Bdellovibrio bacteriovorus: one gene and its partner. The protein of the gene in region 1 interacts with the protein of each later gene in a pairwise test. Links are inferred from orthologs where the notes say so. Each region holds a gene or a part of one and is shown on either strand. Other genes may lie near its edges.

Region 1 (4,138 bases):
CAATACGCAGGCCCATTTTGTTGACGGCTTGAACCATCTCGCGCACTTCGCGGATGCGTGACTCACCCTCACCGGAAACGGCATAGCTTCCTTCCGGAGTGAAGTAATGAACCGGATCATAACCCCAGTTAAACGGATCTTTTTCGCGAAGTCCGCCAATGATGCTTTGAGGTTCTTGCAAGTTTGTGGAAGGGCCCAGAAAGGTTTCCCACTCTTTTTTATTTTCATTCACGCTGCCAAAATCATTGATCGGCAAAAGATGTAAGTGCGTGAGACCCGCTTCGGCCAGGCTTTGCAAATGCTTCATGCCCGCAGATTGAGTTTCGGTGAATGCCAAGTAAGTCCCGCGCTTGGATGTCGGCACGGTGCTATCCGTCGCACTGAAGTCACGTATGTGCATTTCGTACACCACCGATTCTTTAATTGAATTCAATGGTGGTTTACGCAAAGAATTCCAAAGCGCCGGTGTGGTATTTTTAGAGTTTAAGTTCACCAGCTGCGACCTTGCGCCGTTAAGCGACAAGCTAAAACTGTAAGGGTCCGTGACAAATGTGGTTTCAATTTTCTGGGTGTGCGGTGAATACACGGTCACTTCGTACAGATAATAAGAGCCCTCTAAGGCGCCAGCCAAAGAAGTGCTCCATGTTCCTTGGGCTCCGCGAGTGAGCGGAAGAACCATGGCCGTGTTGATCGGATCGTCGCTGCGTCTGAAAACATAAAGACGAACATTTTGTGCCGTCGGGGCCCATAATTTCACAGTGCATGCAGCGCCAAAACAACGAGCCCCTAAATCATTGGCGTCATAAAAATAAAGTTCGTCTAAAAGACCGGAAAAATGAATCTGGGTCACGTCGACAACATTGCGACTGTTATTGGAAATCTTGACTTGCAGGGGACGACGGATCAATTCATCTACTTGCGAAAGTGATAAATGGGCCGTGCTGAGGAATGCAAATCCAGATTCAATTTTAATGAGTGGTAGTTGAATAGGCGAGGCGTCTAAAAGTAGAGAGGAAGCATCATCTAAAAAAAATTGCGTGTTGGCGCTGGCGTAAAAACCAGCTGGAAGTTTAAGTAAAATCTGTGATGAATTATTCCAATGCGCACGGACGTCGGCAGCCACCGCGTAAGAGCCAAACTGAAGCACTAAGTAAGCAATAATCCAGAAGAATTTACTCAAAACTGCGGCCCCCCGTTACAGTCTGTTCTTGTCAGGCGCAGACTTTATGGGTAAGCCTTCGGTTTTTCAAGGGGACAGAATGAAAAGAATTATGGGAATCCTAATTATAAGTTGGTTTGCTTCGACAAGTTTTGCTTTAGAAGCGGATTTCACGGGATATCTGCGGGGTGGAACAGGGGTGAATTTTGAGGGTGGAAAACAGCAATGTTTTTACAACTCGGGAATTCCCGCTAATTTCCTACGTTTAGGGAATGAGTGCGATTTCTACTCTGAGATTGCCATGGTGTTCCATCATAAAAAGCCCGATGTTGCGGATCCCGTATATTTCAAAACCAACACTCGTTTGGTCATGCAAGGTAAGGGAACCCGACAATGGGAGCCTGCGGCAAATCGCAATATTGCGCAGCTTGAAGCCTTCGTAAGTGCGGGTGGATTCAGTGAAGTCCCTGGGGAATTCTGGGTTGGCAAACGCTTTTACCGTGATGTGGATGTGTATATCTTTGATTGGTATTATTACGCAGACATGAGTGGCGTGGGTGCAGGTTGGGATCAGATCCCTATCGGCACGGGCAAACTTGCGATCGCGCATTTGATTCAGTCTGATGATAAGGTCACGGCCTCTGGGGATTACGTGGAAACTTCAACGGGTGCGCCAGTATTACAAGCCTTGGACCTTCGCTGGAAAGAAATTCCAGTTTCTGAAAACCAACAACTTAATTTCTGGGGAGTGTATGCGTTTGCGGAAGGGAGCACGGAAGGCACCACCGTGTATGTTCCAACGAACGGTTATTCTTTATCCGCGCGTCTCAGCGGAAAAGTCGGAACGGGCTTTAACAACTTCACCTTGATGTACGGTCAAGGCGCGATGAGTGGTCTTAATATTTATGGCAGCGTGCGTGTTCCAGAAAACGACACCAGCCAAAATCGAGCGTGGACGGCGCGCGTGGTGGAAGATTATCACCATGACATCAGTAACAAATGGGCAGTGATTCTCAGTGCCGCAGCGAATACTTCAGACAACGGTAAAGATGCCGATAGTAAAACGAATTGGTATGAGGTCGGCGTTCGTCCGATCTATGAAATTTCAGATCGCTTCCAGTTGGTTTTTGAGGGCGGCTTTTCGCGTATTAATTCAGAATCAGAAAAGACTGGCACCGAGTACATCGGCGATCGTGATCTAAGTCGTGTTTCAATTGCGCCACAGATTTCTTTCAGCAAGTCTATCTGGGGCCGCCCGGTGATGCGCGCTTACCTAGCGCATTCGATGTGGTCGGATTCAAACAAATCAAATATGGCGCCCGCTACATCCGTGTTTGCTAATAAAAATGCCGGCACCAATTTCGGTTACCAATTCGAAGCTTGGTTCTAAAAACTTTCGAAAGTGCCTTTTTCTTTGTTCTTCCGAACATGAGGCACTTCGAAAATCTGATTATGAAATGAAATATAAAATCCGGGTTTCAGAAGCTTTGCGGCTAGCAAGGCTTCTGTGACATTTTGAGTGGCATCGCTGTCATCAAATCCCATGGGAATCATAGCGCCGGTGAAAACCACGGCGGTTGAAGGATGGGAGATCGTTTTAAAACAATACTCGGCCGATAGGTGCATGGTGTCGGTTCCGTGCAAAACCACGATCGGGTGTTGGCGTTTCATCTCTTCTTGCACAGTTTTTGAAATCATCACGCGATCCTCGTCGTTCATGTATAAAGAATCTTTGCTCATGATCGGGTGGACTGAGATGTTGGTATAGGGCAGGCGCATTTTAGAAAGAATGCGGTTTTTTATGCTGGTGCCGCGATTTTCTAAAGAGCCATCAAACTCGTTATAAGTTTTTTCAATGGTTCCGCCGGTGGTGATAATGACGACGTCTTGTTGATTTTTGTTCATGTGAGTTTAAATCCTCTTACCAAACGTTCACGATTTCGTATTCACGAACTTGCGCGCCATTTTCAACCACGGCGACGTCTCCTTGCTTTAAGTCTTGCAAGGCTTCACCCACGGGCGTGTTAGCCGTGATGATCTGAACCGTTTTTCCTTCAAAAGAAACCGAAACACCGCCCCCTTTAGGCATAATAAAATAGAAATTATGTTTGCCATTAAGTTCAAGTTCAACCACGGCGGTGACGTTGATTTTGTCGTCCGGCCCAAAATCTTTTAAATTGAGATGCTTGCAGATCACCAAAAGCTCTTCGATTTCAGCAATGCGTTTGGCTTGGGCACCCGCTAGGTAGGAGGCCTCGAGCCCCCGCGTATCATATTCATTTTCAGGCTTACTTTCCTCGTGCGTGGCCGCTTCATAAGTGGCAAGGGCCGCAGCTTTGGCTACAGCCATGTCGGCATTTAATTGAGCGATGATTGTTTCGACGAGTTTCTTTTTATCCAAGCTAATAAACCTCTTTGGCCTAGTATGGCCGAGGTCTATGGGAAATCAATCAAAACGATGATCCGGGTTGTTTTAGAAATTCTAATTCGTCCGGGGTGGATTTTCTGCCCAAGATTTTGTTGCGATGCGGATAGCGACCAAAACGATCGATAATATTTTTGTGCAGGATTTCAAACTTCAAATTTTCTTCCAACCCTTTTTGGGAATAAAGGCGCAAAGCCTCCTGATGCATCTTTTTAGATTCGCTGTGCATATAGGGCATATATAAAAATGCTTTTTCCGTGGGATTGAGCATTTCATCCTCACCTAGGCGCACGGCTTCACGAGCTAAATTTAAAGCGATTTCATCTGACGCAAATGCTTGAGGCGTATCGCGAAACATATTGCGAGGAAATTGATCAAGCACGATGATTTCGGCCAATCGTCCTTGGGCGGTTTTACGCCAAGAAGCGGTATTACCCGCGACGACTTCATTGTAAGTTCCCAAAAAAAGAGCCTTCACCTGATCGTCAAATTTCAGGTCTTTTTTAAACCAGTTTTCGGGATTTGTTTCGTTGAACCAGAAGCTAAGGACTCTT
Region 2 (4,479 bases), 590 kb from region 1 along the record:
TTCTACCGTAGATTTGAATTCTTTAGGCGGAAATACCGAGTGGGCTTTGATGGCGGCCGAAAAAATTAAAACGCTAAAACTAAAAACCGTCCTTCATAAAGGAAACTTTTGCGCTAGTGCGTGTACGTATTTATTTGCGGCGGGCTCTGCGCGAATGGCTGAAAAAGAAACTTGGTTTGGAATTCATGGGGTGCGTTTGGGTGCCGGTTACACGACAAGCTTCAATGGTCTTTGTTTTATTGAAATGGAAGATGGCACAAGGGTCTTTGAACCCCGTATGAAGGGCTGTCAGGATTTTCTAAATAAATGGTATGCGGTGACTTTGGATTGGACCAATAAAGGTTTTGATTTCATGGAATCTAATGGGGTTTCTAAAGATCTTCGCGATACTTATTTTGCAATGCCTGATGACCCAGAGTGGCCTTCGCAATTAAATGTTCTAAGAAAACCAGACTGGTTTCTAACAGTCTCGGAAGCAATCAAGTATCGCTTCGTAACAGAGATCCTTTAAGACGCTGCCACCAAGTTTTTGGTGGCAATTTTTTTTCTAAAACCTCAATCAGCGCCGTGCGCTTGTAAGCTTTTGCGGCCTGCAGGGGTGTCAATCCATCAAATTCAGATTCAAGAGCGGGATCAGCGCCATTTTCTAAAAGAAATAGGGCGATATCGTCGTGGCCGGCGATGATGCTTGCGACTAGTGAAGTCGAAAGGATCTCAGGATGTTGGTAATTGGGATTTACACCATTGATGATGTGATATTTGACCAGCTCAAAGTCGCCGGAACTCGCCGCTAGGTACATTTCTTTCCAATCGCCTGCTGACATAATACCTCCCAAAGCGCCGGTAAATCTGTATCGTAACCAAATGATGTCAAGGTGAGGACCGAAAAGAGCTGTCTTTGGTCGAGTCTTTGGTGGAAATCTCAATTTCTCGAATGAAATCGCAACAATGACGCAGCTAGAAAAGGTCCGTTCGCTTGCACCCGTTGTCTATTTGGGTCTATTCTTGAAAACTATGGTGACACAGATTCTTACAAAAATATTCGGAACAAAACACGACCGCGAAATGAAGAAGATCCAACCTTTGGTTGATAAGATCAATTCACTTGAACCTCAAATGAAGGCGTTGTCGGACGATCAACTCAAAGCCAAGACTCCTGAATTTCAAGAGCGCTTAAAAAAAGGTGAAACGGTCGAAGACATTTTGCCAGAAGCCTTTGCGGTTTGCCGTGAGGCTGCGACTCGTGTTTTGGGCATGCGCCATTACGATGTTCAGTTAATTGGTGGTATCGTTCTTAATCGCGGCAACATCGCCGAGATGAAAACCGGTGAAGGTAAAACCTTAGTGGCGACTTTAGCAGTTTATCTGAATGCCCTAACAGGTAAAGGGGTTCACTTAGTCACCGTGAATGATTATCTAGTACGCCGTGATGCTGAGCACATGGGCCGCTTGTATGGATGGTTGGGTCTTACGACCGGTATCATCGTTCACGGGCTGAACGACCAACAACGTAAAGAAATGTACGCTTGCGATATCACTTATTGCACGAACAATGAACTAGGCTTCGATTATCTTCGCGACAATATGAAATTCGATTTGAATGATTACGTTCAGCGCGGTCACAATTTTGCGATTGTGGATGAGTGTGACTCGATTCTTATCGACGAAGCACGTACGCCATTGATCATTTCTGGTCCAGCAGAATCTTCCACGGACAAATATTTGCAAGTAAATGCGATTGTTCCACAACTTAAGCGCGATGTTCATTTCACCATGGAAGAAAAAACCAAAACGGTTTCTTTGACCGATGAGGGAAATGCGAAAGTTGAACAATTGATGGGTCTTTCAAATCTTTATGACCCGGAAAATATTGAAATTCTTCATCACATGTATCAAGGCCTTAAGGCGCACTATTTGTACCGCCTGGATGTTGAATACATGATTAAAGATGGTGAAATCGTGATCGTTGACGAATTCACCGGCCGTTTGATGCCGGGTCGTCGTTGGTCTGATGGTCTTCATCAAGCGATCGAAGCCAAAGAAGGTGTTGAAGTTAAATCTGAAAACCAAACTTTAGCGACCATCACGTTCCAAAACTATTTCCGTATGTACAACAAGCTTTCGGGCATGACGGGTACGGCGGACACTGAAGCGGTAGAGTTTAATAAAATCTATAAATTGGCCGTGAATGTGATTCCGACCAATCGTCCAATCAAACGTATTGACGAAGAAGATGTTGTTTATAAATCTGAAAAAGCAAAATTCAAGGCGATCACGGCCGACGTTAAAGAGCGTATGGCCAAAGGACAACCAGTTCTCGTCGGTACTGAGTCTATTGAAAAATCAGAAGCCTTAAGTGCATTCCTTCGTAAAGAAGGCATCAAACATGAAGTGCTAAATGCGAAACAACATGAGCGTGAAGCAGAAATCATTGCTCAGGCGGGCCGTAAAGGTGCCATTACGATCGCGACCAATATGGCGGGTCGTGGAACGGACATCATGCTAGGTGGTAACGCTGAGATGATGGCTAAAACTGCTGTGGGTAACGACGACAGTCCGGAATACCAAGAAATGGTGCAAAAATTAAAAGGCCAGGTCGAAGCGGAACGCGCCGAAGTGCGTGCGCTAGGTGGCTTGTGCATTATCGGTACCGAACGCCACGAATCGCGTCGTATTGATAACCAATTACGTGGTCGTTCAGGTCGTCAAGGGGATCCAGGCGGATCTAAATTCTATCTTTCATTAGAAGACAAGTTGATGCGTATCTTTAACGGGGAACGCATTCAAAAAATCATGGAGATGTTAAACATCCCTGAGGATGAGCCGATCACCGCAAAAATGGTGACGAACGCTATTGAAGGCGCGCAACGTAAAGTCGAAGGCCATAACTTTGATATTCGTAAGAACCTAATGGAATACGATTCTGTTATGAACTCCCAGCGTGGTGCGATCTATGGCATGCGCCGTAAAGTTCTTGAAGGTCAAGACATCGAAAGAACGACACTTGATTGGTTGGGGGACGTTGTTTCTACTTTGTTAGACACTTACGTTCCAGAAAACGTGAAAAAAGAAGAATGGAGCATCGAAGGATTGAACAATTCTTTGTCGCAAACATTCGGCTTTAAAATCGATTTAGAAAATAAACCTGTGAACTCTGAAACAGTCACCGATGCCGTAAAAGGTGGGGTGAAAACAGTTTTAGATCGTCAAAAAACTTCGATGGGTCCTTTCTTTGAACAAGTTCAAAAGATGATCTTGCTTCAAAGTATTGATACTCACTGGAAGAATCACTTGTACGTGATTGATAAATTAAAAGAAGGTATTGGTCTGCGCGGTTACGCCCAGAAGGATCCTTTGATTGAATATAAAAAAGAAGCTTTCAAGGCTTTTGAGAAGTTGAATGAAGTTATTAAAAAAGACGCGATTGAAAAAATCATGCGCGTTCAATTAGTAGCTCAACAATCTGAAGAGCAAGTTTTAGAAAGCCTTCGCCCGGATGAGCCAGATTTGGATGGGTTGGATTACTCTTCTTCGACGGAAGCAGATATCGGGCATTCACTTCCTGATTCTTCAGCGAATGCGCAACCTGAAAAACGTCGTATGACCTTCCAAAGCGGTCCACGCAATGACGATCGTCCGATGAATCGCGAAGAACGTCGCCGCATTGAAAAGTCTGGTAAAGGAAAACGCTAATTGGCTCAATGCCCGAACTGTCATAATTCGGTCGAGATTCTTGATAGGCATTTGGGGACATTGTTTACTTGCCCCAAATGCAATGCCGTTTTCTTTGTCGATTGGAACGGGCAACCGGAAATGGCCAATCACGAAATAGAAGTCGAAGCTCCGGTGGAAGAAGCATTTGTTCCACCCATCGATGTTCCTCAAGCTCCTTACGAAACGAATATCGAGCCCACATATGTGGGTGAAATTCCGCAAAATATTCCTGAAGAAATGGCGCCGCCAGAAGAGCCTTATTTAGAACCTGCCCAGGAAATCCCTGCCGGTTCGGAGATACACACGCCCCAGGATTACCAGCAGCCTCAGGAATACCAACAGAACTATCAAGACATTCCTGCTTATGGTGAAGAGCCTCCAGCGGAACAAGCTATAGTGCCGGTGGAAGCCGAGACGCCGATGGCGCAAGAACAAGAAATTGATCCTTACGATTTCAATCAGGCTTTGGGGCAGCCACCTCCGCAACCTATGCAGCCGATGGGTTCGGATAATTCTGACTTTTCAGACATCGCCGCCTTTGGCAATACCAATGCTTCGTCGGGTCCTTTGTCCTATGTGGTGATCATCGATGGGATTGAATCCAGTCATCTTTTAAAGCAGCTAAAAGAAGCTATGACGGATTCTCGCTTTGGGTGGGATGTTCAGGCGCTCATAGGTGGTATGGCTGGGGGCCGACTTATTCTAACCGGTCTTTCGCCCGCTAAAGCCTCTGTCTTAATCAACCGAATTAAATATCTGCCTTTT

Evidence for each region. Proteins that work in one complex are often made in the same cells at the same time.
Region 2: the proteins of AZI86_RS04970 (region 1) and secA interact in binary tests that used the Escherichia coli proteins (3 or more experiments, as listed by UniProt). The link is inferred for Bdellovibrio bacteriovorus from one-to-one orthologs.

The regions. Positions count from the first base shown.
Region 1 is NZ_LUKE01000001.1:1,024,157-1,028,294, reverse strand. The notes cover bases 504-3,404. They hold AZI86_RS04970 (carbohydrate porin), read left to right. Parts: upstream 504-1,259; coding sequence 1,260-2,549; downstream 2,550-3,404. Other genes in these bases: AZI86_RS04960 (GreA/GreB family elongation factor), read right to left, coding at 3,081-3,404; AZI86_RS04965 (asparaginase domain-containing protein), read right to left, coding at 2,546-3,064; AZI86_RS04975 (alpha-1,6-glucosidase domain-containing protein), read right to left, coding at 504-1,180. In the rest of the region: more of AZI86_RS04975, read right to left, coding at 1-503; more of AZI86_RS04960, read right to left, coding at 3,405-3,560; AZI86_RS04955 (DUF924 family protein), read right to left, coding at 3,610-4,138.
Region 2 is NZ_LUKE01000001.1:1,617,071-1,621,549, forward strand. The notes cover bases 652-3,893. They hold secA (preprotein translocase subunit SecA), read left to right. Parts: upstream 652-1,014; coding sequence 1,015-3,693; downstream 3,694-3,893. Other genes in these bases: AZI86_RS07915 (ankyrin repeat domain-containing protein), read right to left, coding at 652-824; AZI86_RS07925 (zf-TFIIB domain-containing protein), read left to right, coding at 3,694-3,893. In the rest of the region: AZI86_RS07910 (hypothetical protein), read left to right, coding at 1-511; more of AZI86_RS07915, read right to left, coding at 480-651; more of AZI86_RS07925, read left to right, coding at 3,894-4,479. UniProt on the Escherichia coli protein: Required for protein export, interacts with the SecYEG preprotein conducting channel.